Regions from separate parts of the Paraburkholderia sp. BR13439 genome, predicted to be linked through region 1. Evidence: riboswitches for the same ligand, from Rfam matches in the RefSeq annotation. Region 1 holds a riboswitch; the other holds the start of a gene.
What was found. A riboswitch is a leader RNA that binds a small molecule or an ion and turns the genes downstream of it on or off. The one in region 1 is predicted to bind thiamine pyrophosphate.

Region 1 (15,751 bases):
CAGCGCTGCGTCGAAGAAACGCTCCTGTGCATCCGCGTTCACGCGTGCATACGCGCGGTTCACGCCGCTGATCACCGCGCGAATCGACGCGGTGATCAGGTTCGCATCGACACCGACGCCGAACGCGCTGCCGGCCACATCGGCGCCGGCCATTTCGGCGATCGCGATCGCGCGCGCATCGGCGCCCTGCGTGAGCGCGCGTTCCTCGTAGTGCTGGATGCGCACGGGCACGTCGAACGCGTGCATCAGCGCGTCGAGCGGGCCGTTGCCGGCGCCCGTCAGCACGCGCGGCGTGCCGTTGATTTCGACGTTGAGCTTGATGTGCTCGCGGCCGTCATGTTCGGACAGGCTGTGGCTGACATAGCGGACCGGCTCGGCCGTGCGCACGTATTCCTGCTGGAACAGTTCCCAGATCTGCGCGGGCGTGACTTCCTGGCCGCTGTCGTCGGTGAAGCGCTGCACAGCCGAGCTGAAGTCCACCTGCAGCCGGCGCGGCAACACGACGCCGTAGCTCTGCTCGAGCAGATATGCGATGCCGCCCTTGCCCGACTGGCTGTTCACGCGAATCACGGAGTCGTAGGTGCGGCCGAGGTCGCTCGGATCGATCGGCATGTACGGCACTTCCCAGATCGCGTCCGGCTTCTGCGCGGCGAAGCCCTTCTTGATCGCGTCCTGGTGCGAGCCCGAGAACGCGGTGAAGACGAGATCGCCGACATACGGGTGACGCGGATGGATCGGCAACTGCGTGCATTCCTCGGCCGTGCGCGCGACTTCGTTGATGTTCGAGAAATCGAGCTCGGGATCGACGCCTTGCGTGTACAAATTCAACGCGAGCGTGACGAGATCGACGTTGCCGGTGCGCTCGCCGTTGCCGAACAGGCAGCCTTCGACGCGATCCGCGCCCGCCATCACGGCGAGCTCCGCGGCGGCGACGGCCGTACCACGGTCGTTATGCGGATGGACCGAGACGATCAGCGAATCGCGGCGTGCGAGATTGCGGTGCATCCATTCGATCTGGTCCGCGTAGACGTTCGGCGTGGCCATTTCGACGGTGGCCGGCAGATTGACGATCGCCTTGTGCCCGGGCGTCGGTTGCCAGATGTCGAACACCGCGTCGCAGACTTCCTTCGCGAATTCGAGTTCGGTGCCGCTGAACACTTCCGGGCTGTATTGCAGCGTGAAGTGCGTTTCCGGCTGCGCGTCGGCGAGGCGCTTCACCGTGCGCGCGGCCTTCTGCGCGAGTTCGATCACGCCGCTCTTTTCGAGGCCGAACACGATCTTGCGGAAGTCCGGCGCGGTCGCGTTGTACAGGTGGACGATCGCGCGCGGGGCGCCGCGCAACGATTCGAACGTACGCTCGATCAGATCGTCGCGCGCCTGCGTGAGCACTTCGATCGTCACGTCGTCGGGAATATGGCGACCCTCGATCAGCTCGCGCACGAAGTCGAAATCGGTCTGCGAGGCTGACGGAAACCCGACTTCGATTTCCTTGAAGCCGATCTGCACCAGCGTCTTGAACATGCGCATCTTGCGCTCGGCGTTCATTGGCTCGAACAGCGCCTGGTTGCCGTCACGCAGGTCGGTGCTCATCCAGATCGGCGCGCGCGTGATGGTGCGCGACGGCCACTGGCGATCCGTCAAATTGATCGGCTTGAACGAACGGTACTTGGTAGCGGGGTTTTTCAACATTTTCATCATCCGAGGGAGAGACCGTGGAACGGGTGTCGACCGGACGACGAAAACGCGATACTGGGCCGCCGGTCGGAAACCGGGGCTGGGTCAGTTACTGGGGATTCAAGCGATGCTTCGGTGTATCAGAGAGAAGCGGACGCGCGCAGCAGCAGACCTAGCCCGGTAGAGCGGGCTAGTAGTAGCGATAGGGTGGTCTGGGCGCGGTACATAGTGCGCAATGGGAACATATTATTGAGATTGCGTCAAGGGCACGCAGTGTGCTCGTGCCGCGTTCGATTCACGGGTGAGCTCACGAGGCATCGTCAAATCACTGAGCAGGAGGCGAACATGAAAAGAGTAGCGTGGAAATCCGCTGTCGCAAGGATCGGCGCGTGCGCGGCGTTGGCGTGCGGGTTCGTCGGGCAGGCCGGCGCGCAGGGGCTCAGCGCGCAGAACGACATGAACGCGCCGCAGAACAGCACGCGCCTGATGCCACATGCGGCGCTCGGCAGCGAGTATCCGACGCACGGCAACCAGCAGGCGGGCGAGTTGAATCTGAATCCGACCGATCCTCGCGCGCAACTGGTCAACGGCTTGCCGAACAACCCGAGCGCGGGCGGCTATGGCGCGCCGCTGGCCGGCGTGCGTACTTACGTGCAACCGCTGCGGCCGGCAAATTGACTTCGTCGACGCTTGCTCACCCGCCGGACAAAAGGCGCAGCGTATCGCTGTTCAACAACACCGATACGCCTATCGCGAACAGGATCAGCGGCAGCACCGCCGAGCCGTACCGCCGGATCGGCCCGCCGAGCAACGGATGGTCGACGAGCCATGCCGCGCCCGCGCACCACAGCCCGATCATCACGATGAACACGAGCGAAACCAGCGCGTTCTCGGCGGGTGTATGACTGGCGTACAGCGGCACGTAGACGGCGAGGTTGTCCGAGCCGTTGGCGATGGCGACGCTCGCGACGGTCCAGCTCGATGAGCCGCGAATGGATGGCGGAGCGCTTGTACGGCCGTCCTCGCTATGCCTATTCAGTGCGTGGCCAGAACCGAAGCGCTGCCACGCCTTGTGCAGTCCCACGACGATCGGCAGCAAGCCGAGCAGGCCGACATACCCGGCTGGCAGGCGCGTGAGCAAGGCCGCGAGCACGAGCGCCGCGGCGACGAGGATCAATGATCCCGCGTACTGTCCCGCGACCACGCGACGCCGTTTTGCGCCCGCTTCGGCCAGAAAGCCGAGCAGGACGAACAGGTTGTCGATATTGGTCGCGGCATAGGCGACGATTGCGAGCAGGACGAGGCTGAGCATGAAGAAGCCGGAATCGTTACCGGGGGGAGTCGCTTGGAATTCGCCGCGCCATGTGGGCAACCGGGCGGCCGGCCAACACGATGCCGATGCGCCGCGTCAAGGTCAAGCGGCTACAATGGCCGGGACCTCGAACAACGGAATATCGATGAAGATTCGCCTTCTCTCTGTCGCCTGTCTCGCGAGCGCCGCGGCGCTGCTGGCGGCCTGCACCATCGTCACCCGCAACTCGAGCGCCTGTGAACAATTGATGCGCAGCAAGCTGGCCGAGCCGTCGTCGGGGATGTCGTCGGATCGGCTGCGGGTCACGCATCGCGGGGCCGCGATTCGCGGCTCGCGGGTCGTGGTGGAGGGGACCATAGAGCATGCGGTGAGCGCGTCCGCGACCGCGGCTTCCGCGCCGCTCACGGCATCGGCGTCGCAAGCGGCCTCCGAGGCCAAGGTGGCCGCGAAGCCGGCCCAGCCGTCGAGGGTCCGCACGCCGGCATCCGCCGAGTGCACATTCCACGGCGAACAGCTCGACGTATTCCGCTGGCTCGCGCCGCCGCAGCTGGCCACGCCGGCAGCACAACCGGCCAGCGCGGCGGGCTGAGTTCGCAGCCGCGCGCCGCACCGTCGCTCCATCCAACCCAGGCAACCCTCAGAACGCGTAATACGGTCCCTGGCCGGCCGACGTATTGCGCGTCGCAATCGCCGTGTAAATGCGTTTGCCGTAAAAGAACGGCAAGCCCCAGCCGAAACCCAGACTCGAATTGCCGGCGAGATTGTCGAACGCGTTGTTCGACGACGAGAACAGCGTGTTCGAATTGGCGATGTCGAACGAAACCGTGCTCGACACGCCATCGATGCCGGTGATCGACGCGCTTGCCGACTGCGTCGAAGTCGGGCAGTACCAGAAGCCGCACAACGGGAACTGCGTCGAGTGGAAGAAGAGGCCGTTCGAGCCGCTGTCGAGATAGCTCACCGCATAGGTCAGGCCGCCCGTGTTCGTCGTCACGTAACCGGTCGCCGAGTTCGCCCTCAGAACGTTCGTGCCCGTGAGCGTATTGTTCGACTGGGTGCCGATGCCGAAGATCAGCGAGCCCGACACGCTCGCCGCGCCCGCATCGGCGACGGCTGGCAGGTCGATCACGACGCCGTTGTTATCGAGCGGGAAGCTGCTGACCGGATTGGTCACCTGCTGCGCGAGCGGCTGCGCGGTCGGGCTGCAGCCGCTCGTCGTGCAACTGTAGTACCAGCGCGGCAACGCGGAGTTCGCGCAGCCGTTGCCGCAGTCGACCGGGAACAGGCCCACGCCGAGGATGCCATTCGCGTGCAGGCTCGATACGGTCAGCAGCGACGCGCCGCCGGAGTTCGCGCAGTCGGCGGGTGCGCCGGGCAGCGCGCTGTCGGCGATCAGTTGGAGCGGAATCGATGACGCCTGTTGGCCAGCCATGCGTACGTCCGCGGTGTGGATCGAGCCCCACGCGTAGCCGCTGCCGAACACCGCACATTCGGCGCTTACGCCGCTGCCCGCGGCGATGGTCGGCAGCGACAGGGTCGTCGGCAGCGCCGATGCGAGGATGCGCAGGCCGTTCGAGCCGGTGTCCACCTGGATGTCGTCGATCGTCGCGCAGTTGCCGGTGCCGGCCTGGCAGACGGTGACGCTCGTCATCAGCATGTTGCGCGTATTGCCGGGCGATACGCCGACCGTGACCGGCTGCACGTTGGGCGTGGTCGATTGCGGCACGTTCGCGCTCGGAGTCGGCGCGGTCGCGGAACTGGTGGGCGCGCTCGCGGACGGCGTCGAGCCGGAGCCGGACGAGCCGGAAGAGGAACCGCCGCCTCCGCCGCCGCAGCCGACCAGGGCCACGCAGACGATCATAAGCAGGGCATGGAAACGCAAGGCGGATTTCATGGCGTGGCGGTCCGTCTGGTGGAACTCAGGCGTGAAAGGGGGCGCGAGCGACGCGTGCAGGGCGCGCGCGTCACTGGATGTCGTCGGAGGTGACGCCGGCGGGCAAGGCCGCCGGCAACCACGCGCGGCCGACGTAGCCACGCATCGGTCCGCCGGACTCGACGATCACGTCGGAGCGCGCGACCCGCGACGAATGCAGATTGCCGCTGCCGGCCGCCGCAGCGGCGCCGGTCGTGTACGAGTCGCCGTATTTGCCGAGCAGCGCGTGCAGATCCGGCATCGTCGGGCCTTGCCATGCGTAGGCGACGATCAGGCCGGTGCTGGTCGCGTATTCGTTGATGGTGGTATTGCCGGCGTCGGTCCACGTGCGCTCGCGCAGGGCGCCATTGAGCAGCGTGCGCGGCGCGCTCGCGCCCACCACCGCCTGGCTCGGCATCGTGCCGCCCAATTCGGCATGCGCGCCGAAGCTCGCGCAGCACGCGACGACGGCGATCACCGAGGTGATCGCGGATGGATGGAGACTGCACTTGGACATGAGGCCTTCCTCGTTTGGTGCCGGATTTTTATTGAGATAACTCGATTAACGTAGCACCGGTTTTCTTCTGTCTTTGCACATTGCGGCGGACAGAACCGCACACCATGTTGAAAAACAAGCCGCATGCAAACCGGAAGCCCTTATTCGGCGGGCCTCCGGCGAAGATTTGGGAATACTCCCAAGGTCAACTCGAAAGTGTCATTGAGTGTTAAATTTACCTTATAAGAGGGCAAATAGCGTGACGGGCACGGCCTTTTTTCCCGTGGCCGTTGTGTCGCCGTGGCATGCGGCGAGTCCCGGGCAAACCCCAGTTTTTGCACACGCCTCGCCGGGACCGGTAAAATGTTGGGTTGATCCACGGAAACTTGCCGTGGCGTAGCGGAAGGATTCCCCGAACATGACTGATTTTCGTCTCACCAAGCGGTTTGCAGTAATGCTCATGGCAGGCGGGCTGGTCGCCGGCTGCGGTACCTCGTCGCCGACCAAAATCGACTATAGGAGCGACTCCCGTTCGAAGCAGGTATCGCTTGCCGTACCGCCGAACATGATCGACGAGACGGCCGATCAGCGTTCGCTGCCGCCGCAGGGCGGCGAAACCTCGCTGTCCACGCTGAAACAGGTGCAGGCGCAGGCGCCGGCCGGCGACGCGGTTGCGGTCGTGCCGCCCGTCCAGGGCATCCACATCCAGCGCGACGGCACCGAAAGCTGGCTCGTGATCGACAACAAAACGCCCGACCAGGCCTGGCCGCAAATCCGCCGCTTCTGGCAGGAGCAGGGCTTCCTGCTCGTCGTCGACCAGCGCGACAAGGGCGTGATGGAAACCGACTGGAACGAAACCCACGCGCAGATCAACGACGGCTTTATCCGCAACACGCTGTCGAAGGCGATGGGCAACAGCTACGTGAGCTCGGAGCGCAACAAGTTCCGCACGCGCCTCGAAGCCGCGCCGAAGGGCGGCACCTACGTGTTCGTCAGCCAGAAAGGCATGCGTGAGGCGATCACCGGTACGAACAACGAGTCGACCCAGTGGCAACCCAAGCCGAACGACCCGGCGCTCGAACAGGAATATCTGAAGCGCCTGATGGCCTCGCTTGCGCGGGCTGAATCGGGTGCGGGTGGTACGCAGAACGCCGAGCTGTCGCCTGCGGGCACGCAGATCGCGCCGAACGCGGCGACGGCGGGTGCGAAGTCGGCGACGGCCGCCGTTGTCGCGCAGAACGTCGCGCTGGCGGCCCAGCCGTCGACGCCGGACGTGGATTCGGCCAACAACACGTCGGCGCAGCTGTCATCGACCGAGCTCACGCTCGGCGAGCCGTATGACCGTGCGTGGCTGCGCGTGGGCCTCGCGCTCGATCGCAGCAATTTCACGGTCGACGACCGCGACGTGAGCCGCGGCCTGTATTTCGTGCGCTACGTCGATCCGAAGGATATGTCGTCGGCCGAGCAGGGCTTCTGGAGCCAGGTCTTCCACGGCCGGAAGGAGAAGGTCGCCAAGGAGTATCGCGTGAACGTGCGCGCGGTGACGCCGAACCAGACCCGCGTGGCCGTGGTCGACGACAAGGGGCAAGTCGACGAAAGCTCGCAGGCCAAGCAGATCATGAGCCTGATGGCCTATCAGTTGCGCTGATACGAGAGCCTCGCGGCCAACGCCGCTGGTTCGACGAAAAAACCGCCCGGAGCAATCCGGGCGGTTTTTTTTCGACCGCGCCCTCAGGTATCCGCGCGCCGCCGCGTGCCCACCCACGGCAGCCGCTTGATCACACCGGTCGCCAACGCGGTGCCGACCAGAATCACCGCGCACCCTTCGAGCATGCCGGGCGACACCGTCTCGCCCAGAAACAGCGCGCCCCACAGAATGCCGAAGATCGGAATCACGAAGGTCACGGTGATCGCGCGTGTCGGCCCGGCGACCGCGATCAGATGGAAGAACAGCATGTACGCGATGCCGGTGCAGGCGACGCCGAGCGCGATCACCGCGCCCCACGCGCGCAGCGAGATCGGCGCGGCGGGCCAGTAGATCACCGCGAGCGGCAGCAATACGATCGTCGCGCCGATCATCGTGCCGGTCGCGACGCTGAGCGCGTCGACGCCAGTCAGGTGACGCTTCGTGTAATTGGCGGCGATGCCATAGAGCAGCGTGGCACCGAGCGCGGCGCCGGCCGCGAGTGCGACGGTGAGGGGCGAGGCGGCCGAGCCGTCCGGCGCCGCGATCTGGTCCCACACGAGCATCAGCACGCCGAGAAAGCCGACCACGAGGCCGAGCGTGCGCAGTGCGCTGAGCCTGTCGCGCAGCCACAGAAAGCCGACCAGCGCGCCCCACAGCGGCGCGCACGCATTGATCACCGACGTGACGCCCGCCGACAGCGTCAGCTCGGCATACGCGAACAGGCAGAATGGCGCCGCCGAATTGAGGATCCCGACCACGAGCAGCGGCAACGCATGCGTGCGCAACACCGTGGCGGACTGTTGCAGCGGCCGTCGCGCGATCAGCACGATCGCGAGAAAGAGGGCGCCGATGCCGACGCGCAGCGCCATCAGCGGCGCGACGCCGAAGTCGGTCACGCCGACGCGGATGAACAGGAACGATGCGCCCCACAGGGCGGCGAGGATCAGCAGTTGCAGAAGGTTTCTGGCTTTCATTGGAATGGCGCCGCGCGCAGTTGAGTCGAGACGCCAGCTCATCCTAACAGTGCGATCGCGCGATTCGTTTCAATGCGGGATGAAACGGCAAGATCCGGGAGATGGCCGCGTCCGGGTAGGTCGATCGTAAACGCCGCGAGGGTGCGCGCCAAACGAGCAATTCTCACCGATATGTGAGAAAAATTGCGATACGGCGGAGCGGTAGCGGGGACGGAATTGCAAACGGCGCCTGCGATGCGCGGGCGCCGTCGGAAACAATGTGAACTGCGTTGCGCCGTCAGCGGCGCGAGCTCAGTGCGGAATCATCCATTGCAGGAAGTTCTGCTGCGCCCACACGAGCACGCCGAGCAGCACCGTGAGCAGAATCGAATGCTTGAAGGTCTTGGCGAACACGACGCCTTCCTTGCCCTTCAAGTCGGTGGTCGCGACGCCGGTCGAAATGTTCTGCGGCGAGATCATCTTGCCCATCACGCCGCCCGACGAGTTGGTCGCCGCCATCAGCACCGGATTCAGATTGAGCTGCTTGGCCGCCACCACCTGCAGATTGCCGAACAGCGCATTGCCCGACGTATCGCTGCCCGACAGGAACACCGCGACCCATCCAAGGAACGCCGACACGAGCGGAAACACCGGCCCGACCGACGCGACCCCGAGGCCGAGCGTGTAGTTGAGGCCCGAGTAGTTCATCAGATACGCGAGGCCGACGATCGTCGCCACGGTCAGAATCGCGATGCGCGTTTGCACCCACGTGTCGGAGATCGCCTTGCCGAACTCGACGGGGGAGAGCCGCACGACGAACGCGGTGATGAGCGCCGCGACGAGGATCGCGGTGCCGGTCGCAAGCGGCTGGAAGTCCCAGATCGCGCTGTACGGCGTGTTGTACAGCGTGATGAACACGGCCTTGTCGAGACCCGGCCACGATACCTTGACGTCGCCGATCGTGAAGATCCTCGCGACCGTCCAGACGATCACGACAACCGACACGATGATCCACGGATACCAGCCCTGCACGCCGCCGATTTTGCCGCGCACCTCGTTGATGCGATCGACGTTGATCGCAAATTTCGGATCGGCGACGGGCTTCCAGACCCGCAGGAACGCCACGGTCAGGATCAGCGAAACCAGCGAAGACAGCACGTCGGTCAGGCTGTAGTTCACGAAGTTCGAGACGACGAACTGGGTCAGCGCGAAGCTCAGGCCCGACACCAGCAGCACCGGCCAGATCCGCAGCATGTTGCGAAAGCCCGCGTACACGCCGATCACATAGAAGGGCAGCAGGACTGCAAAGAACGGCAATTGCCGCCCGACCATCTTGCCGAGCACATCGGACGGCAAATGCGTGACTGCGCCGAGGACCGTGATCGGCACGCCGAGCGCGCCGAACGCGACCGGCGCGGTATTGAAGATCAGCGTGAAGACCAGCGCTTCGAGCGTTGGAAAGCCGAGCATGATCAAGAGTGAGCTCGTGATCGCGACCGGAGTGCCGAAGCCCGAAATGCCCTCGAGCAGCGCGCCGAACGAAAAGCCGACCACGACGAGCACGATGCGCCGGTCGTTCGGCAGGTTGTCGATCATCCACAGGCGGAAGGCCTCGAAGCGTCCCGAGCGCAGCGCGATGTTGTACAGCAGGATCGCGGTGAACACGATCCACATCACTGGCCAGATCGCAAAGACGACGCCGGCCGCGACCGAGTTGAACGCGAGCCCGAGCGGAAACTGCCAGACGAAAATCGCTACGATCAAACCGACGATCAATCCCGCGAGCGACGCCTGCCACGCTGGCCTGCGCGCCCAGCCGAGCAGCGCGAGCACGACGATGATCGGCAGCGCGGCGACGATAAACGACGCAAAAAGCGAATTACCGACTGGAGTGAGCAGTTGATGAAACATCATCTCTCCTTCGTTGTTGTGTATTTCGACGCGGGAGATTGCGCATGACGGCGCGTCGCTCTGGCATGGCGGACGCTCGCGAGTGGCCTCGACCAAGCGGCGGCGCCTGATTTAAGCGGGTGCTGCGTGCAACCTTTCCAGAATAGAGCGCCATATCGGCGAGTCAAGCCGGGAAAGTACGGGCGGGTGTGCGCGGTGGCGGGCGAACGAAAGACAGGTCAATGCCAATGGCCGCCCCAATGGCCGCCCCAATGGCCCCCCCAGTAGCCACCAATGCCGATCGCAATCGACGGTCCATAGTAGGCGGGATAGCCGTAATAGGCGGGATAAGGATAAGCGGGCGGCGGATAGTAGGCGGGATACACCGGCGGCGCCACATACACGGGCGCGGCGGCTGCATAACCGGGCGGCATGTCCTGCGGCGCGACCTGCATTTGCGCCTGGGCTTGAGGTGTCTGCTGTGGATCGGTGGCCGGTGCGGTTTGGTCCGCTGTGGTCGCGGGCGCGGTCGAATAGTACGACGTGTAATAGCCCGCGGGATAGTAGCCGGCGGGGTAATAGCAGCCGGCTAAAAACAGACTGGAGGCGAGCGCGGAAATCGCGGCGGCGGGCCGCGCGAACCTTGCGGAAAAACTGGATGCCTCGCGTGGCGTCGAGAGGCGCACCGCGCGAAGATGGGTGACGACGCGGGACTTCATAACGCGCTCCTCGATGAACCGATGCCGCCTCGCGCGACGTCGTTATGAGGAGCTTACGCTTCCGCCGCGGCAGCGCTGTGGCAAAACCGCAACCGCATATTTCAGTCTATTTCCACGCGCGCTGTCGGGACGAGGGCGCACCGCATTCGCGGCCCTCGTCAGTCCAGTGCGTGGTCGGAATAAATGGTTGGCTGTCCTTTATGAATCGTCAGACGCATCATCGGACGCCACGCTCGCTTGCCGCTCACTTGCCGATCTGGTTACCGATGACACCGCCCACGGCCGCGCCGCCCAACGTCGACAAGCCGCTGCCGCCGATCGCCGCGCCGGCCGCGCCGCCGACACCCGCGCCGATCGCGGTATCGCGTGTGCGTGGGGACATGTCGCCGCATGCCGCGACACCCGCGACGAGCGAAAGCGCGACTGCGACCGTGCCAAGACGAGTACCGAGTTGACGGATCGATTTCATGATGCTGACTCCCTTCGGTGTTGGAAGTAGTTGTTTCTTTCTGTCAGCACACAACGTGCCTGCTCGACGCAGCGGAAAAAAAAGCCCGCCATGCCGGCGGGCTTCGATACTGCAGGGCGTTACTTCGCGCGCGCGTCGCGCAAGCCGCTTATTGCCGCTGATAAATCTCCGCGCCTTGCTTCATGAACTCGATCGACTTGACTTCCATGCCTTTCTGCAGCGCTTCGTTATCGCTGACGCCTTGTTGCGCGGCGAACTCGCGCACGTCCTGGGTGATCTTCATCGAGCAGAAGTGCGGGCCGCACATCGAGCAGAAATGCGCGACCTTGGCCGAATCCTTCGGCAGCGTCTCGTCGTGGAATTCACGCGCCTTGTCCGGATCGAGACCGAGATTGAACTGGTCTTCCCAACGGAATTCGAAGCGTGCCTTCGACAGCGCGTTGTCGCGTACCTGCGCGCCCGGATGACCCTTCGCGAGGTCCGCTGCGTGCGCGGCGAGCTTGTACGTGATGATGCCGGTCTTCACGTCGTCCTTGTTCGGCAGACCGAGGTGTTCCTTCGGCGTCACGTAGCACAGCATCGCGGTGCCGAACCAGCCGATCATCGCGGCGCCGATGCCCGACGTGATGTGGTCGTAGCCCGGCGCGATGTCGGTGGTCAGCGGCCCGAGCGTGTAGAACGGCGCTTCGTCGCACCAGTCGAGCTGCAGGTCCATGTTCTCCTTGATCAGCTGCATCGGCACATGGCCCGGACCTTCGATCATCACCTGCACGTCGTGCTTCCATGCGATTTGCGTGAGCTCGCCGAGCGTCTTCAGCTCGCCCAGTTGCGCTTCGTCGTTCGCGTCGTAGATCGAGCCGGGACGCAGGCCGTCGCCGAGCGAGAAGGCCACGTCGTAGGCCTTCATGATTTCGCAGATCTCTTCGAAGTGCTCGTACAGGAAGCTTTCCTTGTGATGCGCGAGACACCACTTCGCCATGATCGAGCCGCCGCGCGACACGATGCCGGTCATCCGGTTGGCGGTGAGCGGCACGTATTGCAGACGCACGCCCGCGTGGATCGTGAAGTAGTCGACGCCCTGCTCAGCCTGTTCAATGAGGGTGTCGCGGAAGATTTCCCACGTCAGATCTTCGGCCTTGCCGTTGACCTTTTCGAGCGCCTGGTAGATCGGCACCGTGCCGATCGGCACCGGGCTGTTGCGGATGATCCATTCGCGCGTTTCATGAATGTGCTTGCCGGTCGACAGATCCATCACCGTGTCGCCGCCCCAGCGGATCGCCCACGTCATCTTGTCGACTTCCTCGCCGATGGAGGAGGTCACCGCCGAGTTGCCGATGTTCGCATTGACCTTCACGAGGAAGTTGCGGCCGATGATCATCGGCTCGCTCTCCGGATGATTGATGTTGTTCGGGATGATCGCGCGGCCGCGCGCGATTTCCTCGCGCACGAATTCCGCGGTGATTTCGCTGAGACCGTTCGGACCGAACGCGCTTGCGCCGAATGCCTGGCCGGGGTGTTGGCGGCCCATCATCGCGGCGAGCTTCGCGCCGTTCGGGCCGCTCGCCTTCAAGGTCTCCAGATACTCGGCACGACGCTGGTTCTCGCGAATCGCGATGTATTCCATTTCCGGCGTGATGATGCCTTGCTTCGCATAGTGCATCTGCGTCACGTTCTTGCCGGCGATCGCGCGGCGCGGCGTGCGATGCAGGCCCGGAAAGCGCAGTTGCGCGGTGGCCGGATCGGCGGCGCGCTCGCGGCTGAAGCTGCTCGACAGACCGGTCAACGGCTCGGTGTCGCCGCGCTCCTCGATCCACGCCTGACGCAGCGCGGGCAGACCCGCGCGGATGTCGATCTTCGCCTCGGGGTCGGAGTAAGGGCCCGACGTGTCGTACACGTAGATCGGCGGATTCTTTTCGCCGCCGAAGCTGTCCGGCGTGTCGGCCTGCGAGATTTCGCGCATCGGCACGCGGATGTCGGGGCGCGAGCCCGTCACGTAGACCTTGCGCGAATTCGGCAGCGGCGCGACGGCCGCTTCGTCCACGTGGGCTTCGGCGGAAATAAACTTCGGATTGGCGTTCATGTAAGTCTCCGTACAAAGTGGGGCGGCTAAGCAGGAGACTGAGATGGAAGTGGTCGGAAATCGCTAAGAGGTGAGGCTGTTGAGGCTGGTGCGAGATCCGTACGCTTCCCTGCGCTGGCATTATCCAGATCAGGTTCAAAGGGTATTTCTCACCCACGCAACACGGACCTCCAGCTCCGCGCTACGCAGGACCCCCGCGTTAGCAGCGCACACGATACACCGCCCGCCCGCGGTTTGGCAACCTGTCTGAGTGATTCAAAAAACCGGTCCAGATGAATCCAGACATCTCCTATGCTTATTTCGAGACCGCATCAGACAGGGCAACTTACAGCAATGGAACAGCCGGCTTACAGCGAAAAATCGTCGGCGGCTTCGGGCTGATACAGAATTTTGTCGATCTTGAGCACTTGCTGATCGCCGCTGGGTGGCGTAAAGCGGATGCTCTCGCCGCGGCGCGCGCCGAGCAGCGCGAGGCCAGCCGGCGAGAACACGTTCAGCCGCCCGTGCGCGAAATCGGCGTTGGGCGGATAGACGACGGTCCACGTCATTTGTTCGCCGCTCGCCGAATCGATCAGCGTTGCTTGCGAGTTCATCGTGACGACGTCGGCCGGGATGTCGTGCGAGTCGACGATTACCGCACGTTCGAGCACGTCGTCGAGCATGTGCTGCAGCTTGGCGTTGGCGGCCGCATGTTTCTCGAGGCGGGTCACGTCGAGTTCGGTCAGATAGCAGGTTTTGATCTTCTTCATCATCAGGACTCCGATAAGGCGGTGAAGGATGGCCGCGTGCGACGATCCCATGCGGGTGGTCGGCGGATGAGTGCGAATGGGAAAGCCCGGAGCCCGGCGACGCGGCCCCCGGATATCGGCAGGCTACGTCAGCGAGGGCGCCGGGCGGCGTGAAGCGGGAGCATTCGGGACGTCTCGCCGGTGCCGTGCGGCGCGACGCCCGCGCAGCCGCCTGCGCGGCATGGGCGCAAGCGGGCGAGAGCACGGAAAGTCGGACGACGCAGCGAAGTCACGGGCAAAACGACCAGGTGATGGGAATAGCGAACGGCAGGTTGCCGCGCAGCAAAACGTGAAGCCCGCGACACCAGCGACGAAAGCTTGATGTTAGCACGCTGTCTCGGGCACTTCCGCTGGCGACATCGCGCTCCGTCGATCGGCCGTCTTTGTGCGGTGCCAGAAGAAAGCGACGTGATCCGCATTGCGTTCAAGCCAGTCAAAGGATTGCCGTTAAACAAAGTGCAGCGAAGGCCACACTCCAGCGAAGCGATTCGCGGGATGGCGCGTGAATGGCGCGATGCGACTCGCGCCGATTGACAGAGAGGTGCACATGAAAGCGGAAACAATGCGGTGGCGAACGTTCGGTCGCACAGCCGCGGTGGTGGCATTGCTTGCCGCGCCGCTGGCGGCGCCGGCGGCATCGACGGTGACGGGCGGCGTGATCCGGTTCGTGGGGATGATCGTCGCACCGCCGCTGCAGATCAGTGTGGATACGGCGCCCACTGGCGTCGCCGTCGATAGTGCGAGCGTGGCCGGTCAGCGCCTCTCGCGCACGGTGACGTTCAGCGCGCCGCCGGGCCTCGTCAGCGGGGCCGATGTCGCGCTCGACGTGAACGGCGGTACGCAGTCGCGCGATCTGGTGGCAGCGCGTTTCGTCGATGGCGCCGGGCACGGCGTGCTGGCCCGCGACGGCCACTACGCGGTCGATCGCGCGGGCGGCGTGCTGTCGCTGAACGCGCGGCGCACCGATACGGACACGCGCGTGACGGTAGTGGTCAGTTACGACTGAGTCGCGGCGAGCCTTGGCTCGCTACCCATGCCGGAAAAAAATTAAAAGAGGCTTGTCATAACCGGCCGCGCGGTTCGACAAACGTGCAGATTACGATCGGAGCACGTCATGTCGACCGCGCACAATCGCTCGCTACTTCAGCGCTTTACGACTTTTTCCAGGCGCGCCGCCGGCCTTGCGCTCGTTGTGCTGAGCGCTTCGGGCATCCGTGCGGCCGATGCGGCCGGGCCCCTATGCGCGACGCACAGCCCCGCGCACCGGTTAGCGCTCGTCGAGCTGTACAGCAGCGAGGGCTGCGATAGCTGCCCGCCCGCCGACCGTTGGCTCGGTCAATGGAAAAGCAACGGCGTCGCCCACGGCATCGTGCCGCTCGCACTGCACGTCGACTACTGGAACAGCCTCGGCTGGAGCGACCGGTTTTCCCAGCATCGCTTCACCGAACGTCAGGAGACGCTGACACATCTCGGGGGCGCGCACGCGATCTATACGCCGGAAGTGTTCGTCGCGGGCCGCGAGTTGCGCGACTGGTCGCAACGCGACAGTTTCGAGCGCCGCATCGACGAGCTCGTCGCCGCACCCGCGCAGGCCAATGTCGCGCTCGCGCTGAGCCCGCGTGCGCCCGGCGCGTTCGATGTCGACGCGCAGTTCAGCACGACGGCAGCCGCCATCACGGGTCCGTTGAGCGCCTATGTTGCGGTCTACGAGAACGCGCTGACGACGCAGGTCGGCGCGGGCGAAAACCGCGGCGCGACGCTGCATCACGAA
Region 2 (15,751 bases), on a different contig from region 1:
CGAGGCAACCCGACCCGGACGCGAAGGCTTGGTTCTGGCTGGCGCGCGCACGGTCGGCGGCGAGGTCATGAGGCAGCGCCCGATCCCGGTCACAAGATTCGCTGGATCATCGAAAGCAGCGACGGCCGCGCGCTCAGCGCGTCACGCGCAGTCGCAGTTCGTTCTGGCCTTGCACGCTCGCGGTGACGTTCACGCGGCGCGCGTCGGTGGTCACGACGAAATGCTGGCGCACCGGTGTGTTGACGTCGTGCACGACGCGCGGAAAGCAGGCGGCGATGTCGGCGCCGAGTTCCTCGAGCGGATCGTTGATGACGCCGTCGGCTTGCCAGTGCGCGCGCCAGTGGCAGTCGTACGCGTGCGCGGTAGCGCGGCAATCGTCGGAATGGGAGACGCCCGGCAGTTGCGCGGCGGTCTCGTTCGGCAGTCGCCGGAAATCGCTCGCATCGACGATGTGCGTGAGCGCCGCGCAGATATCCGCGGGCTGGTTCGGCTCGGCCGTTTGCGCGGCGTCGACGGCGTTGGTGAAGAGCAGCGCCGCGCCGCAGGCTAGAGCGAGGCGCGGGAGCAAAGTCGGGAGCAGAGGTGAAACACGGCGAGCGAATGACATGGGCGAGAAGTCCGGAGAGCGGTTGCGATCAAAGACGTGACTAACGTCAACGAAGGCCGACGAATGGCGCGGCCCGTACGACTATCGTCGCTGCTCGCGGGCATTTTCAAAGCGCGGAACAGCTTGCGCGCTTCGCAAATGCTTCCGAACTCTTCTCGTGTCTTTCCGGATGTTGCGCACGACGCGCGAGGGCGGCGTCGTGCGCTTGATTGAAGTGAGCGCTGTGCGCGTCGCTCACGCCGCTATCGCTTCGGCCGAACGCTCGACGTCGAGCGTTTCGTCATGGAACGCAGCAAGCGATTCGCGATGCGCGACGCTGACGATCGCCGCCTTCGGCAGCCGCTCGGTGAACAGTCGATAGAGCCGCGCCTCGTTTTCCGCGTCGAGCGCGCTGGTCGCTTCGTCGAGGAACAGGTAGTCGGGCTTGTGCAGCAGCACGCGCGCGGCGGCGAAGCGCTGCTGCTCACCCGGCGACAGCACGCGGGTCCAATGCCCCGTTTCCTGCAGACGGTCTGCGTATTCCGACAGATGGCAGGTGATGAGCGCGTCGCGGCATTCGTCGTCGCCATAGGTGTCCGCCGCCGACGGATACGCGAGCGCCGCCTTCAGCGTGCCGATCGGCATGTAGCTGACCTGTGGGATGAACATCATGCGCGCGTTGACCGGCGCGTCGATCGAACCGTCGCCGAACGGCCACAGACCCGCGAGCGCGCGCATCAGCGTGCTCTTGCCGGCGCCCGACGGACCGCGCACGAGCCAGCGCGAGCCCGGCCGGATCGCGATATCGCGGATGCGCGACAGCGGGTTGCCATTGGGCAGCGCGAGCGTGAGGCTGTCGGTGGTAAGCGAGTTGCTGTCGACGAAATGCAGATTGATGCCGCCGTGTTCCGTGGCCGGCGACACCGATTCCTTCAGACGCGGCGAATGCACGACACGCTTGAATTCGCGCAACCGGTTCACGGTCGCGCGCCATTCGACGAGGCTCGTATAACTGTTGATGAACCACGAGAACGAATCGCTGACGGTGCCGAACGCGCTCGAAATCTGCATCAGCACGCCGAACGTGAACGCGCCCGCGAAGTAGCGCGGCGCGGCGACGACGATCGGGAAAATGATCGCGATCTGGCCGTAGAAGCTCAGCACGAAGGTCAGGCGCTTCGTGTACTTCATCACCTGCCACCAGTTGTCGCGGATGCGGCCGAACAACGTGCGGGCGTTCGTCTTCTCGGTTTCCATGCCGTTGTAGAACGCGATCTGCTCGGCGTTCTCACGCAGCCGGATCAGACCGAAACGGAAATCCGCCTCGACTTTCTGCGCCTGATAGTTGATCGACACGAGCGGATGGCCGACCTTCTGCATAACCAGCGAACCGACCACCGCATACAGCGCGGCGGCCCAAACCATATAGCCGGGGATATGCAGCGGCATGCCGCCGAGCGAAATACTCAGCGCGCCCGCGAGCGTCCAAAGGATCGTGATGAACGATACCAGCGTGACGACGGTCGACAGCAGATCGAGCGTCAGCGACAGCGTGGTGGTCGCGAACGACTGCAGGTCGTCGCTGATCCGCTGGTCGGGGTTGTCGGCGAGGCGGTCGCGCTCGATGCGGTAGAACGCGCTGTCGTTGAGCCACTCGTTCAGGTAGCGGGTGGTCAGCCACTGGCGCCAGCGGAAGCCGAGCATCTGACGCAGATAGCGTCCATACACGGCGAGGATGATGAAACCGAACGCGAGTCCGGTAAAAATCATCAGCAGATGCGGGAAGTCGTGGACGTTCTTCTGCTGCAGCGCATTGTAGAAGTCTGCGCTCCAGCGGTTCAGGCGCACGTTGATCCAGACGACGATCAGGTTCATCACGATGATCGCGACGAGCAGCGCCCATGCGATGCCTCGTTCCTCGGAAACCCAGTAAGGCTTGATCAGGCTCCAGGCGGAGACCTTTTCGTCGGACGGCAGCGCGGGGCTGGCGGAAGTATGTGGTGTCATGAGCGTCCTGATGAAGTGCTGACCCGAAGTGCATTCCGACGGCGTACGGGTCCGATCTGGTTGACCCATGTCGGGCGATCCCGCTGACAGCCGGCCCTTTGCGAGGTCGTGGCTGAGGCGGGTCTGCGATACCTGGCCGGGCATCGCGCGCTCGCGCTCGATGAACGCGAGTCCGGACGGGCGCCCGATTCTGGCGTGACGCCCTTAAGCGAAAATTAATTTTTCGGGGCCGGCGTCCGCCGGGATGCCGCCGCCACGCATGCGGCCACGAGTGCCGCGCGCGCCGCGTTTTTTCGGCACCGGTCACGGCATTGTGCCAGAGGGCCGGGCCGCTTCGCATCGGCATCTCGCTAGACGGTGCCGGATCAAAATTGCGGCAGAGACGGCGGACCGCTGGTTTGCGGGCGCCGCGCCTTTTATGGTCTAATGACCTGCGACGAAACAGGGGTGCTTCGCCCACAGGCGGCATGATTTTCATGCCGGGGCGGCGAGGCTGAGAGAGACCCTTTGCACCCGATCCGGGTAATACCGGCGCGGGAAGTTTCCGGAAGCAACCGTCTTCCATTCCCCGCCGGGCGGCGAGCGCAGCTCACATGCACACGCCGTGACCGGCCGGCTTCACCCGCCGGTTTCGTCCTGGGTACGTGCGTTTTTGGCCGTACGGAAAGGACTCGATGACCGCCTATTCTTCAGACATGCATCTTTCTGATCGTCACGCTACCTCCGGCGTGCCGTGCCGCTTTGGTTTTTCCCGCCGCAGTCAAACGGAGCGCGCGCGATGAACCGTTCCGCTCGACCTGATTTCGCCGTGCTCGGCGGCGGTTTGTGCGGCCGGCTGGTCGCGTGGCGCCTCGCGGGCGACGGACATCGCGTGGCGCTCTATGAGCGCGGCGATGCCGCCGGCTCGCAGGCTGCCGCATGGGTCGCCGCGGCGATGCTCGCGCCGCTGGCAGAAGCCGCCAGCGCCGAGCTGCTGATCACGCGGCTTGGCGCGAGTTCGCTCGAAAGCTGGCCGCGCGTGCTCGCCGAACTGCCGGAGCCGGTGTTTTTCCAGCGCAACGGCACGCTCGTCGTCTGGCATCACGCGGATCGCACGGAGGCGCCGCTGTTCGAGCGCCGCGTGCGCGCGAACGCGCCGGCAGAGTTGCTCGACGGCGGCTTCGTCGCGCTTTCGGGCGCGCAGCTCGGCGCCGCCGAACCCGCGTTGGCCGGCCGCTTCAATCAGGGCTGGCTACTGCCGCGCGAGGGCCAGCTCGACAACCGCCAGGTGCTGTCCGCGCTCGCCGCGGGGCTTGCCGAGCGCGGCGTCGACACGCACTGGAACACGCCGATCGACGACGCGTCGCTGCCTGACGCCGGTATCACGGTCGATTGCCGCGGGCTCGGCGCAAAGCCTGCGCTGCCGACGCTGCGCGGCATCCGCGGTGAAGTTGCGCGCGTGCATGCACCTCACCTGCAGCTGACTCGCCCGGTGCGGCTGCTGCATCCGCGCTACCCGCTGTATATCGCGCCGAAGCAGAACGGCCTCTACGTGATCGGCGCGACCGAGGTCGAGGGCGAGGACATGTCGCCCGTCAGCGTGCGTTCGGCGCTCGAGTTGCTGAGCGCGGCGTTCTCGGTGCATCCGGGCTTCGGCGAGGCGCGCATCCTCGAGCTGAATTCGCAGTGCCGGCCGACCTTGCCCGATCACCGTCCCGCGCTGCTGTGGGACGGCGCGCGCACGTTCCGCGTGAACGGCCTGTATCGGCACGGCTTTATGATCGCGCCGGAAGTCGCCGACGAAGCCGTACGCTTCGCGAGCGCGCTGCTCGACGGCCGCGTCCGGGACGCCGACGCATTCGCCGGCTGGCGGCGCGACGCACGCTGGAGCGAGCTGTTCCAACAGCATTTCGCGCGCGAGCCGGCCTGAGCGTAGCGGCAAACGTGCCGCACGCGATGCCGCTTGCGCCATCGATTGAACCGTATTCGAACACCATGGACATTCATATCAATCAGAAGCCGTTGTCGCTGCCCGAGGGCGCGACTGTCGCCGATGCGCTTGCCGCCTTTGGCGCGCGTCCGCCGTTCGCGGTCGCGCTCAACGGCGATTTCGTCGCGCGTGCGCAGCATGCGGCGCGCGCGCTGCAAACGGGCGATCGGCTCGACGTCGTGCAGCCGGTCGCGGGCGGCTGAGCGCGCTCGCGCCAGCCTGCTGCATACCGAACGCAACAACCGTCGCCGAAAACCCATTGCCGTCACGCGGTCGGTTCCAGCCGCGACGGCAAACCAGGATGATGCAAATGACTTCTCACGAGAGCGCCGACGCGCTGACCCTATACGGTCAAACTTTCGCAAGCCGCGTGCTGCTCGGCACGTCGCGCTACCCGTCGCTGCAATCGCTGTCCGATTCGATCGACGCCGCGCGCCCCGGCATGGTCACCGTCGCGCTGCGCCGTCAGATGAACGAGGGCAACGCGGAAGCCGGCTTCTTCGATCTGCTCAAGCGCCACGGCGTGCCGCTGCTGCCGAATACGGCGGGCTGCCTGAGCGTCGGTGAAGCGGTGACGACCGCGCATATGGCGCGCGAAATCTTCGAGACCGAGTGGATCAAGCTCGAACTGATCGGCGACGACTACACGCTGCAGCCCGACCCGGTCGGCCTGATCGAAGCCGCCGCGCGGCTCGTCAAGGATGGCTTCAAGGTGCTGCCGTACTGCACCGAAGATCTGGTGATCGGCCGCCGTCTGCTCGACGCCGGCTGCGAGGCGCTGATGCCGTGGGGCGCGCCGATCGGCACCGGCAAGGGCGTGATCAATCCGTACGGGCTGCGCGTATTGCGCGAGCGGCTGCCGGACGTGCCGCTGATCGTCGATGCGGGGCTCGGCGTGCCGTCGCATGCGGCCCAGGTGATGGAGTGGGGCTTCGACGGCGTGCTGCTGAATACGGCGGTGTCGCAGGCGACGCACCCCGACGCGATGGCGCGCGCGTTCGCGCTGGGCGTCGAGGCGGGCCGGCAGGCGTATCTCGCGGGCCCGATGGCCGAGCGCGAGAGTGCGCACGCGAGCACGCCGGTGGTCGGCATGCCGTTCTGGCATCAGGATGGAGGTGCGGCATGACCCAGTCGTTGACGCTGAAGGACCGCGATCTGTTCTGGCCGACGGCCGACGAACTCATCGAAGCCGCCGAGCGCATCCGCGCGCGGCTTGGCGACTGGCCGCCGACCCACGCGCCGTGGCGCATCTGCCTGACCGCGCCGGACGAACCGAACGGTGGCGACCTGATCGTGATCGCCGACGCGCAGCAGCACGGCGAGCAGATCGCGCGCTGGCTGACGCGGGGCGCGGGCGTGATCGTCGCTGCGGAAAACCGCGCGACGCTGCATCTGGGCGGTGAGAAATACGGCCTGGAAGGCCATCTGGCGGAAGACTGGATTCCCGCGCTGGCCGCATTCCTCGACTGCGGTTTCGATCCGCACGACGCGCTGGTGCTCGCGCTCGCGTGGCGCGACGGCGACGAGACCCGCGCCGACGACGCTTTCCCGTCCGACCTCGGCCGCTTTCCGCGCCTTACCGACCTGCCGCCGGCACCCGCCAGGGCGTTCTCGCGCTGCCCGGAAAAGCTCGGCCTGTATCCAGTGCTGCCGACCGCGGACTGGGTCGAGCGGGTGGTCGGGTTCGGCGTGAAGACGGTGCAGTTGCGCCGCAAGTCGGCCGAGCCCGCCGACGAACTGAAGCGCGAGATCGCCCGCTGTGTGGCCGCCGGCCGCGCGCACGGCGCGCAGGTGTTCATCAACGATCACTGGCAGGCGGCGCTCGAGGCGGGCGCGTACGGCGTGCACCTCGGCCAGGAAGACGTTCATACCGCGGATTTGTCCGCGCTGGCCGACGCGGGCATCCGCTTGGGCCTGTCCACGCACGGCTTTTACGAGATGCTGAAGGCGCTGCATTTTCGTCCGAGTTACATTGCATTGGGCGCGGTGTTCCCGACCACGACGAAGGTCATGCCGACCGCGCCGCAGGGCTTGCGGCGCCTCGCACGCTATGTGCGGCTGCTCGACGGTGTGGTGCCGCTCGTCGCGATCGGCGGGATCGATCTGCAGGTGCTGCCGGAGGTGCTCGCGACCGGCGTCGGCTGCGCGGCGGTGGTGCGCGCGGTCACCGAAGCGGCCGACCCGGCCGCTGCGCTTTCTGCGCTGCAACACACGTTTACGCAATAATCGTCAGGCATAGTCAAGGAACGGGGCACCTCAAGGCAGCTTTTGCATGATGGCCCTATAATTCGGCCTTCCGTGTAAAAGGATTGTCAGTTTGGTGCCTTCCTCTCCCGAGACCATACTCGAGCTGCGCGACGTCGACTTCGGCTACGGCGACCGGCTCGTCCTGTCGAATCTGAATCTGCGCTTTCGCCGCGGTCAGGTCGTCGCGGTCATGGGCGGCTCGGGTTGCGGCAAGACCACGGTGCTGCGGTTGATCGGCGGCCTCGTGCGCGCGCAACGCGGCCAGGTGCTGTTCCATGGCCAGGACATCGGCGGGCAGACGCGCGAAGGCCTTTACGCGCTGCGCCGCAAGATGGGCATGCTGTTCCAGTTCGGCGCGCTGTTCACCGACATGTCGGTGTTCGAGAACGTCGCCTTTTCGCTACGCGAGCACACCGATCTCCCTGAAGAACTGCTGCGCGACCTCGTGCTGATGAAGCTCAACGCGGTCGGCCTGCGCGGCGCTCGCGATTTGCTGCCGTCGGAGATTTCGGGCGGCATGGCGCGGCGCGTGGCGCTCGCGCGCGCGATCGCACTCGATCCCGAACTGATGATGTACGACGAACCGTTCGCCGGCCTCGACCCGATCTCGCTCGGCATCACCGCAAATCTGATCCGCACGCTGAACCAGGCGCTCGGCGCGACGTCGATTCTCGTCACGCACGATGTGCCGGAATCGTTCGCGATCGCCGATTACGTGTACTTCCTGTCCAGCGGCGGGGTGCTCGCCGAAGGCACGCCGGACGAGCTGCGCGCGTCGACCGACCCGACGGTGCGGCAGTTCATCGACGGCGCGCCGGACGGCCCGTTCAGATTTCACTATCCCGCGCAGACGCCGCTCGCGGCGGACTTCGGCATCGGCGGAGGCCACTCATGATCGGTACGATCGGTCGCTCGGTCATCACCGGGCTCGGCACCGCCGGCTACGCGACGCGCTTCTTCCTGCGGCTCGTGCTCGAAATTTTCCCGCTGCTGCGCCGTCCGCGTCTTGTCACGAAGCAGATCCACTTCGTCGGTAATTATTCGCTCGTGATCATCGCGGTGTCGGGGCTGTTCGTCGGCTTCGTGCTCGGGCTGCAGGGCTATTACACGCTGAACCGTTATGGCTCCGAGCAGGCGCTCGGGTTACTGGTCGCGCTGTCGCTGGTGCGCGAGCTCGGGCCGGTCGTGACCGCGCTGCTGTTCGCCGGGCGCGCGGGCACGTCGCTGACCGCCGAAATTGGCCTGATGAAGGCCGGCGAGCAGCTCACCGCGATGGAAATGATGGCCGTCGATCCGGTCAAAGTCGTGATCGCGCCGCGCCTGTGGGCCGGCATTATCTCGATGCCAATCCTCGCGGCGATCTTCAGCGCGGTCGGTGTGCTGGGCGGTTACGTGGTGGGCGTGCTGCTGATCGGCGTCGATGCCGGCGCGTTCTGGTCGCAGATGCAAAGTGGCGTCGACGTGTGGCGCGATGTCGGCGCCGGGGTCGTCAAGAGCGTGGTGTTCGGTCTCGCGGTGACCTTCGTCGCGCTGTTTCAGGGTTACGAGGCAAAGCCGACGCCGGAAGGCGTGTCGCGCGCGACGACCCGCACGGTCGTGTACGCGTCGCTCGCGGTGCTCGGGCTCGACTTCCTGTTGACCGCACTGATGTTCAGCTAAAGCCGCGCAGCGTGCCGGCTGCCGGCGGCGTACGATGCGCCGCGCACGGCGGGAAGCGGCGGCGGCGCGGCGGATTCACTTTGGGATGACGATGAAAAAAAATGTTCTCGACTTCTGGGTCGGCCTGTTCGTGGTGCTGGGTTTCGTGGCGTTGCTGTTTCTTGCGCTGAAGGCCGGCAATATGAGCTCGCTGTCGTTCCAGGCAACCTACCCGGTCAAGCTCAAGTTCGACAACATCGGCGGGCTGAAGCCGCGGGCGCCTGTAAAGAGCGCCGGCGTGACGGTCGGCCGGGTCGCATCGATCGGCTTCGATAGCAACACCTACCAGGCGCTCGTCACGATCGATATCGACAAGCAATTCGAGTTTCCGAGAGACACTTCGGCGAAGATCCTGACCTCGGGTCTGCTCGGTGAACAATACATCGGGCTCGAGCCGGGCGGCGACTCGGAAATGCTGAAGGCGGGCGATACCATCGCGATGACGCAATCGGCGATCGTGCTGGAAAACCTGATCGGCCAGTTCCTGTATAGCAAGGCCGCGGATTCTGGCGCGGCGAAGCCCGCTGCATCCGCCCCTGCACCGGCGCCGGCAGCGCCGGCCTCCGGCGCTGCCGGCCAGTCAGGCCAATAAGGAGAACAACGATGCAGACGAAACTGCAGACCCCGCGCAGCGGCGCGCGCGTCCTACAGTTCGGCAAGGTCGCCGTGGCGGCTGCGCTGCTCGCCGGTTGCACGACCGTGCAGACGCCGACCAAGGGCGACCCGTTCGAAGGGCTGAACCGCACGATCTTCACGATCAACGACAAGGTCGACCAGTACGCGATCAAGCCGGTCGCGCAGGGATACGTGTTTGTCACGCCGCAGCCGGTGCGCGACAGCGTGACGAACTTCTTCTCGAACATCGGCGACATCTATATCGCGGCGAACAATCTGCTGCAGTTGCGTATCGCGGACGGCGTGTCGGACATCATGCGGATCGTGATCAACACGTTGTTCGGCGTCGGCGGCCTGTTCGACGTCGCGACGCTCGCGAAGCTGCCCAAGCACGACAACGACCTCGGTCTGACGCTCGGCCACTACGGCGTGCCGGCGGGCCCTTACCTCGTGCTGCCGCTGTTCGGGCCGAGCACGGTGCGCGACGCGTTCGGCTCGCTCGGCAACTACTACGTGAACCCGATCAGCTACATCGATCCGCCGGGCCTGAGCTGGGCCCTGTGGGGCCTGAACATCGTCAATACGCGCGCGAACCTGCTCGGCGCGAGCAACCTGCTGGAAGGCGCGGCGCTCGACAAATACTCGTTCGTGCGCAATGCGTATCTGCAGCGCCGCCAGTATCTGCTGTCGGATAACCGCCGGCGTCCGCAGGACCTGCCGAGCTATGAAGAGGAAGCGCCGCTGCCGAAGTACGACGAAGGCGAGTCGGGCGCGGCCGCGGGGGCGGCAGGTGCGCCGGCCGGCGCTGCAACCGGCGCGGCGGGCGCCGCCGCGGGCACGCAGGGTGCTGCGGCAAAGGCGGCTCCCGCATCCGGCGCGGCCGTGGCAACACCGCAAGGCGCGTCGGCACCGCAGGGCGCGTCGGCACCGCAGGGCGCGTCGGCACCGCAAGGCGCGTCGGCGCCGGAGGCCGCGTCAGGCACCGAAACCCCGCCGCTCGACCTGAAAGGCGGCCCTGAAACGCAGATTCCGGCCGGTCAGCTGGTGCCGCCCACGCGCTTCAACTTCCCGTCGTTCAGATTGCATTGAACGTGCAGCCGTAACAGATCGATACGACTCTCGCAGTTTGCGCATGGATTGCCGTCAAACTCGCGTGATAAGGTCGCTCACACCGTTGCACTATTTTTGAGGCAAAGCTCGATATGAAAAAATTCTTCCTGATTCCGTTGTTTGCCGTGTTGTTTTCGTTCATCAGCGCGGGCGCATCGGCGCAAACCGTCGACACCAACTCCCCCGAGGCGCTGATCAAAACCGTCACCCAGCAGGTGATGGACGCAATTCGCGGCGACAAGTCGATCCAGCAGGGCGACATCACCCACATCACGGCGCTCGTCAACGAAAAGATCCTGCCGTACACGGACTTCCGCCGCACCACCCAGCTCGCGATGGGCCGCAACTGGCGCACCGCGACGCCCGAGCAGCAGAACCAGGTGGTCGAGCAGTTCAAGATGCTGCTGATCCGCACGTACTCGGGCGCGCTCGCGCAGGTGCGCGACCAGCAGATCCAGTTCAAGCCGTTCCGCATGAACCCGGACGACACCGACACGGTGGTGCGCTCGGTCGTGATGAACAATGGCCAGCCGATCGAACTCGACTATCGCCTGTACAAGACGGCGCAAGGCTGGCGCGTGTATGACCTCAACGTGCTCGGCGCGTGGCTGATCCAGGCGTATCAGCAGCAGTTCAACGAGCAGATCCAGCAGAAGGGCGTGGACGGACTGATCCAGTTCCTCACGCAGCGCAATCAGCAACTCGCCGCGGGCAAGCAGTCGTGAGCGACGTGCTGAACCAGGTCGCGAACCGCTTCGACAGCGGCGCGACGCTGACCCACGAGAGCGCGAAGGCCGCGCTCGCGGCGGGTCTGCAACGTATTGCGGCGGGCGCGCGCGGTGTCGATTGCGCGCCGCTCACGCAATTCGATTCGTCGGCGCTCGCCGTCCTGCTCGCGTGGGTGCGGGCCGCGGCGGCGCGCGGCGGCAAGTTCGAAATCGTCAATCTGCCGGCTGGTCTCGCCAGTCTCGCGCAGGCCTACGGCGTCGATACGCTTCTCTCTCCTGTCGCCTCCAGCATGGTTGCGTCAGCGCGACATTGACGCTCCTCTAGCGCCGTCTCCCTCCTTCCGGCCAGGCCGGGGGTATCAGTTTTTGCCCTATAATCAAACGTTTTTTTGGGGCGTTGAACTGGCCCCCTAATTGGCCCCGGTTCCGTTTCTTCCAGCATTTGCTCGTCCCCAGGCTCCATCGGGGCTACTTCAGGCGCCGCGACGCACGCGGCCCATAGTCATGTCAGCCATAGAAATTCGTAACGTCAAGAAGCGCTACAAGGACTTGCAGGCGCTCAAGGGCGTCAGCCTCACGGTCGAAGAAGGCGAGTTCTTCGGACTGCTCGGTCCGAACGGCGCGGGCAAGACGACGCTCATCAGCATACTCGCGGGTCTCGCCCGCGCCGACGAAGGCAGCATCGCGGTGCGCGGTCACGACGTGGTCGACGATTTCCGCAATGCGCGCCGCGCGCTCGGCGTGGTGCCGCAGGAACTCGTGTTCGATCCGTTCTTCACGGTGCGCGAAACCTTGCGCATCCAGTCGGGCTACTACGGTCTGCGCAATAACGACGCGTGGATCGACGAGATCATGGCCAATCTCGATCTCACCGAAAAAGCCGATGCCAACATGCGCGCGCTGTCGGGCGGCATGAAGCGCCGCGTGCTGGTCGCGCAGGCGCTCGTGCACCGTCCGCCGGTGATCGTGCTCGACGAGCCGACCGCGGGCGTCGACGTCGAACTGCGCCAGACGCTGTGGAAGTTCATCTCGCGTCTGAATCGCGAAGGCCACACGATCGTGCTGACCACACACTACCTTGAAGAAGCCGAATCGCTGTGCGACCGCATCGCGATGCTGCGCCGTGGCGAGGTCGTTGCGCTCGATCGCACCAGCACGCTGCTGCAGCGCTTCGCCGGCATGCAGCTGTTCGTGCGCTTCGCGCACGGCGTGCTGCCTGCCGATCTGCGTCCGCTCGAGGCGGAAAGCGGCGCGGGCAACGGCAATGGCCGCCAGCATCTGCTGCGCCTGACGAGCTACGACGACGTCGAGCGCATCCTCGCGCAATGCCGCGCGGCCGGTTGTACATTCGAAGAAATCGAGGTCCGCAAGGCCGACCTCGAAGACGTATTCGTTCAGGTGATGAACGGTCCAGAAGTGATCGAGGGGCTCGCATGAGCGGCTACAGTGGATTTGGCACGCTGTTTTACAAAGAACTACTGCGTTTCTGGAAGGTATCGTTCCAGACCGTGCTCGCGCCGGTCATCACCGCGCTCCTTTATCTGACCATCTTCGGCCACGCGCTGCGCGGCCACGTCGAGGTCTATCCGGGCGTCGAATACACGAGCTTCCTGATTCCGGGTCTCGTGATGATGAGCGTGCTGCAGAACGCGTTCGCGAACAGTTCTTCCTCGCTGATCCAATCGAAGATCACCGGCAACCTCGTGTTCGTGCTGCTGCCGCCGCTGTCGCACTACGAGATGTTCGCGGCATACGTGCTCGCGGCCGTGGCGCGCGGGCTGTGCGTCGGCTTCGGTGTGTTCATCGTGACAATCTGGTTCGTGCCGCTCGCGTTCACCGCGCCGCTCTACATCATCGTGTTCGCGATGTTCGGCGCGGCGATTCTCGGCACGCTGGGTCTGATCGCCGGCATCTGGGCCGAAAAATTCGACCAGCTCGCCGCGTTCCAGAACTTTCTGATCATGCCGCTCACTTTTCTGTCGGGCGTGTTCTACTCGACGCATACGCTGCCGCCCGGGTGGCGCGAAGTATCGCGGCTCAATCCGTTTTTCTACATGATCGACGGCTTTCGCTATGGCTTTTTCGGCGTGTCGGATATCGACCCGCTGATGAGCCTCGCGATCGTCGCCGGTTTCTTCGTGGTGCTGGCTCTCGTGGCGATGCGCATGCTCGCCACCGGCTACAAGCTGCGCCACTGACGAGGAGCTTCTCTCATGTTGCCGACTCCCGAACAGGTCAAACAGTACATTGCAGCTGGACTCGCGTGCGAGCATCTCGAAGTTGAAGGCGACGGTCAGCATTTCTTTGCGACGATCGTCTCGCCGAGCTTCGAAGGCAAGCGCCTGATCCAACGTCACCAACTCGTGTATGCGGCGCTCGGCGAGCGCATGCGCGAAGAAATCCACGCGCTCAGCATGAAGACGCTGACGCCCGCCGAATGGCAGAACGCGTAATCTGGAAATTTAGTGCGAGTTACTCACGAAGGGCGCGACGCAGCTAGCGGCGCGCCGAACACAGACAAAGCAGGTCCGGGCGCGAACCGGGCCGATCAGGAACCGACAGGCATGGATAAACTCATCATTGAAGGTGGCTACCCGCTCTCCGGTGAAGTTGTCGTCTCGGGTGCGAAGAACGCGGCATTGCCGATCCTGTGCGCGGGTCTGTTGACCGCCGATCCGGTGCATCTAGAGAACGTGCCCGATCTGCAGGACGTGCGCACGATGCTCAAGCTGCTCGGCCAGATGGGCGTGCGTATCGAGGCAGGCGAAGGGCGCGTCGCGCTCGACGCGTCGAAGGTCGACAACCTCGTCGCGCCGTACGAGATGGTGAAGACGATGCGCGCGTCGATCCTCGTGCTCGGTCCGCTCGTCGCGCGCTTCGGTCATGCGCGCGTGTCGCTGCCCGGCGGCTGCGCGATCGGCGCGCGTCCGGTCGATCAGCACATCAAGGGTTTGCAGGCGATGGGCGCCGAGATCACGATCGAGCACGGCTTCATCGAAGCGCGTGCGAAGCGTCTGAAGGGCGCGCGCATCGTCACCGACATGATCACCGTGACCGGTACCGAGAACCTGTTGATGGCGGCGGTGCTCGCGGAAGGCGAAACGATCATCGAGAACGCTGCACGCGAACCCGAAGTGGTCGACCTCGCGCATCTGCTCGTCGCGATGGGCGCGAAGATCGAAGGCATCGGCACGGATCGCCTCGTGATCCAGGGCGTCGACAAGCTGCACGGTGCGAAGCACACGGTCATTCCGGACCGCATCGAAGCGGGTACCTTCCTGTGCGCGGTCGCGGCGGCAGGCGGCGACGTCACGCTGCGCAAGATGCGTCCGCTGCTGCTCGAAGCCGTCACCGAAAAGCTGCGCGAAGCGGGCGTCACGGTCGAGGAAGGCGACGACTGGATGCGCGTGCGCATGGACAAGCGCCCGAGCGCGGTCACGTTCCGCACCTCCGAATACCCGGCGTTCCCGACCGACATGCAGGCGCAGTTCATGGCGCTTAACACGATCGCGGACGGTACGTCGCAGGTCGTCGAGACGATCTTCGAAAACCGCTTCATGCACGTGCAGGAGCTGAACCGCCTCGGTGCGAGCATCACGATCGACGGCAACACCGCGCTCGTGACCGGCGTCGAGAAACTGTCCGGCGCGAAAGTGATGGCCACCGATCTGCGCGCGTCCGCGAGTCTCGTGATCGCCGCGCTGCGCGCCGAGGGCGAGACGCTGATCGACCGTATCTATCACCTCGATCGCGGCTACGACCGCATGGAAGCGAAGCTCAACGCGATCGGTGCGAAGGTGCGCCGCGTATCCGGGAGCCAGGCATGAGTTCGATGCCGCAAACGTCGTCGTCGCCGGCGGTGAGCGCGCCGCTCACGCTCGCGTTGTCGAAAGGGCGTATCTTCGAGGAAACGCTGCCGCTGCTCGCGGCGGCCGGCATCGAAGTCGCCGAAGATCCCGAGAGTTCGCGCAAGCTGATCCTGCCGACCACCGACCCGAACCTGCGCGTGATCATCGTGCGCGCGACCGACGTGCCGACCTATGTCGAGTACGGCGCGGCCGACTTCGGCGTGGCCGGCAAGGACGTGCTGCTCGAGCATGGCGGCAGCGGTCTGTATCAGCCGGTCGACCTGGACATCGCGCGTTGCCGGATGTCGGTCGCGGTCGCGGCGGGTTTCGATTATGCGAACGCGGTGCGCCAGGGCGCGCGTCTGCGCGTCGCGACCAAGTACGTTGAAACCGCACGTGAGCATTTTGCCGCCAAGGGCGTTCACGTCGATCTGATCAAGTTGTACGGTTCAATGGAACTGGCGCCGCTGGTCGGCCTCGCCGACGCGATCGTCGACCTGGTCAGCTCGGGCAATACGCTGCGCGCGAACAATCTCGTCGAGGTGGAGGAGATCATGCAGATTTCGTCGCGCCTCGTGGTGAACCAGGCAGCGCTGAAGCTGAAACGCGCGGCGTTGCGGCCGATTCTCGACGCGTTTGCCAATGCGTCGTCGCAAGCCGGCGCCCCGGCGGCCTGACTGACGATGGCACTCTGATCACGCTGCGACTGAGCGCCTTACCGAAACGGATACCTGTATGTCTATCAAGATTCGCAAACTCGATTCCACCGCTCGCGATTTCAACAGGTCGCTGCATGCGGTGCTCGCGTTCGAGGCGAGCGAAGACGAGGCCATCGAGCGCTCGGTCGCGCAGATTCTGAACGACGTGAAGGCGCGCGGCGACGAGGCAGTGCTCGAGTACACGAAGCGCTTCGATCGCATCGATGCGAAAAGCGTGGCCGAGC

Region 2: it holds a riboswitch for thiamine pyrophosphate, as region 1 does, so the genes downstream of both, AB3X96_RS31560 (FAD-dependent oxidoreductase) here and thiC (phosphomethylpyrimidine synthase ThiC) in region 1, are expected to answer to the same signal.

Annotation. Positions count from the first base shown of each region.
Region 1 is NZ_JBFPKN010000013.1:186,105-201,855, reverse strand. It holds gene leuA (2-isopropylmalate synthase) at 1-1,689, opposite strand, end outside; gene AB3X96_RS25030 (hypothetical protein) at 2,020-2,352, shown strand; gene AB3X96_RS25025 (cadmium resistance transporter) at 2,369-2,986, opposite strand; gene AB3X96_RS25020 (hypothetical protein) at 3,132-3,575, shown strand; gene AB3X96_RS25015 (DUF3443 domain-containing protein) at 3,624-4,880, opposite strand; gene AB3X96_RS25010 (DUF2844 domain-containing protein) at 4,951-5,415, opposite strand; gene bamC (outer membrane protein assembly factor BamC) at 5,813-7,042, shown strand; gene AB3X96_RS25000 (DMT family transporter) at 7,126-8,055, opposite strand; gene AB3X96_RS24995 (L-lactate permease) at 8,347-9,945, opposite strand; gene AB3X96_RS24990 (hypothetical protein) at 10,164-10,643, opposite strand; gene AB3X96_RS24985 (glycine zipper 2TM domain-containing protein) at 10,888-11,112, opposite strand; gene thiC (phosphomethylpyrimidine synthase ThiC) at 11,261-13,192, opposite strand; TPP riboswitch at 13,281-13,398, opposite strand; gene AB3X96_RS24975 (GreA/GreB family elongation factor) at 13,540-13,941, opposite strand; gene AB3X96_RS24970 (hypothetical protein) at 14,528-14,986, shown strand; gene AB3X96_RS24965 (DUF1223 domain-containing protein) at 15,095-15,751, shown strand, end outside.
Region 2 is NZ_JBFPKN010000020.1:77,135-92,885, forward strand. It holds gene AB3X96_RS31545 (hypothetical protein) at 1-69, opposite strand, end outside; gene AB3X96_RS31550 (hypothetical protein) at 134-607, opposite strand; gene AB3X96_RS31555 (ABC transporter ATP-binding protein/permease) at 842-2,593, opposite strand; TPP riboswitch at 3,027-3,150, shown strand; gene AB3X96_RS31560 (FAD-dependent oxidoreductase) at 3,372-4,502, shown strand; gene thiS (sulfur carrier protein ThiS) at 4,568-4,765, shown strand; gene AB3X96_RS31570 (thiazole synthase) at 4,873-5,688, shown strand; gene thiE (thiamine phosphate synthase) at 5,685-6,788, shown strand; gene AB3X96_RS31580 (ABC transporter ATP-binding protein) at 6,883-7,704, shown strand; gene mlaE (lipid asymmetry maintenance ABC transporter permease subunit MlaE) at 7,701-8,468, shown strand; gene mlaD (outer membrane lipid asymmetry maintenance protein MlaD) at 8,560-9,099, shown strand; gene AB3X96_RS31595 (VacJ family lipoprotein) at 9,111-10,211, shown strand; gene AB3X96_RS31600 (phospholipid-binding protein MlaC) at 10,325-10,957, shown strand; gene AB3X96_RS31605 (lipid asymmetry maintenance protein MlaB) at 10,954-11,274, shown strand; gene AB3X96_RS31610 (ABC transporter ATP-binding protein) at 11,465-12,397, shown strand; gene AB3X96_RS31615 (ABC transporter permease) at 12,394-13,158, shown strand; gene AB3X96_RS31620 (BolA family protein) at 13,174-13,413, shown strand; gene murA (UDP-N-acetylglucosamine 1-carboxyvinyltransferase) at 13,525-14,787, shown strand; gene hisG (ATP phosphoribosyltransferase) at 14,784-15,485, shown strand; gene hisD (histidinol dehydrogenase) at 15,544-15,751, shown strand, end outside.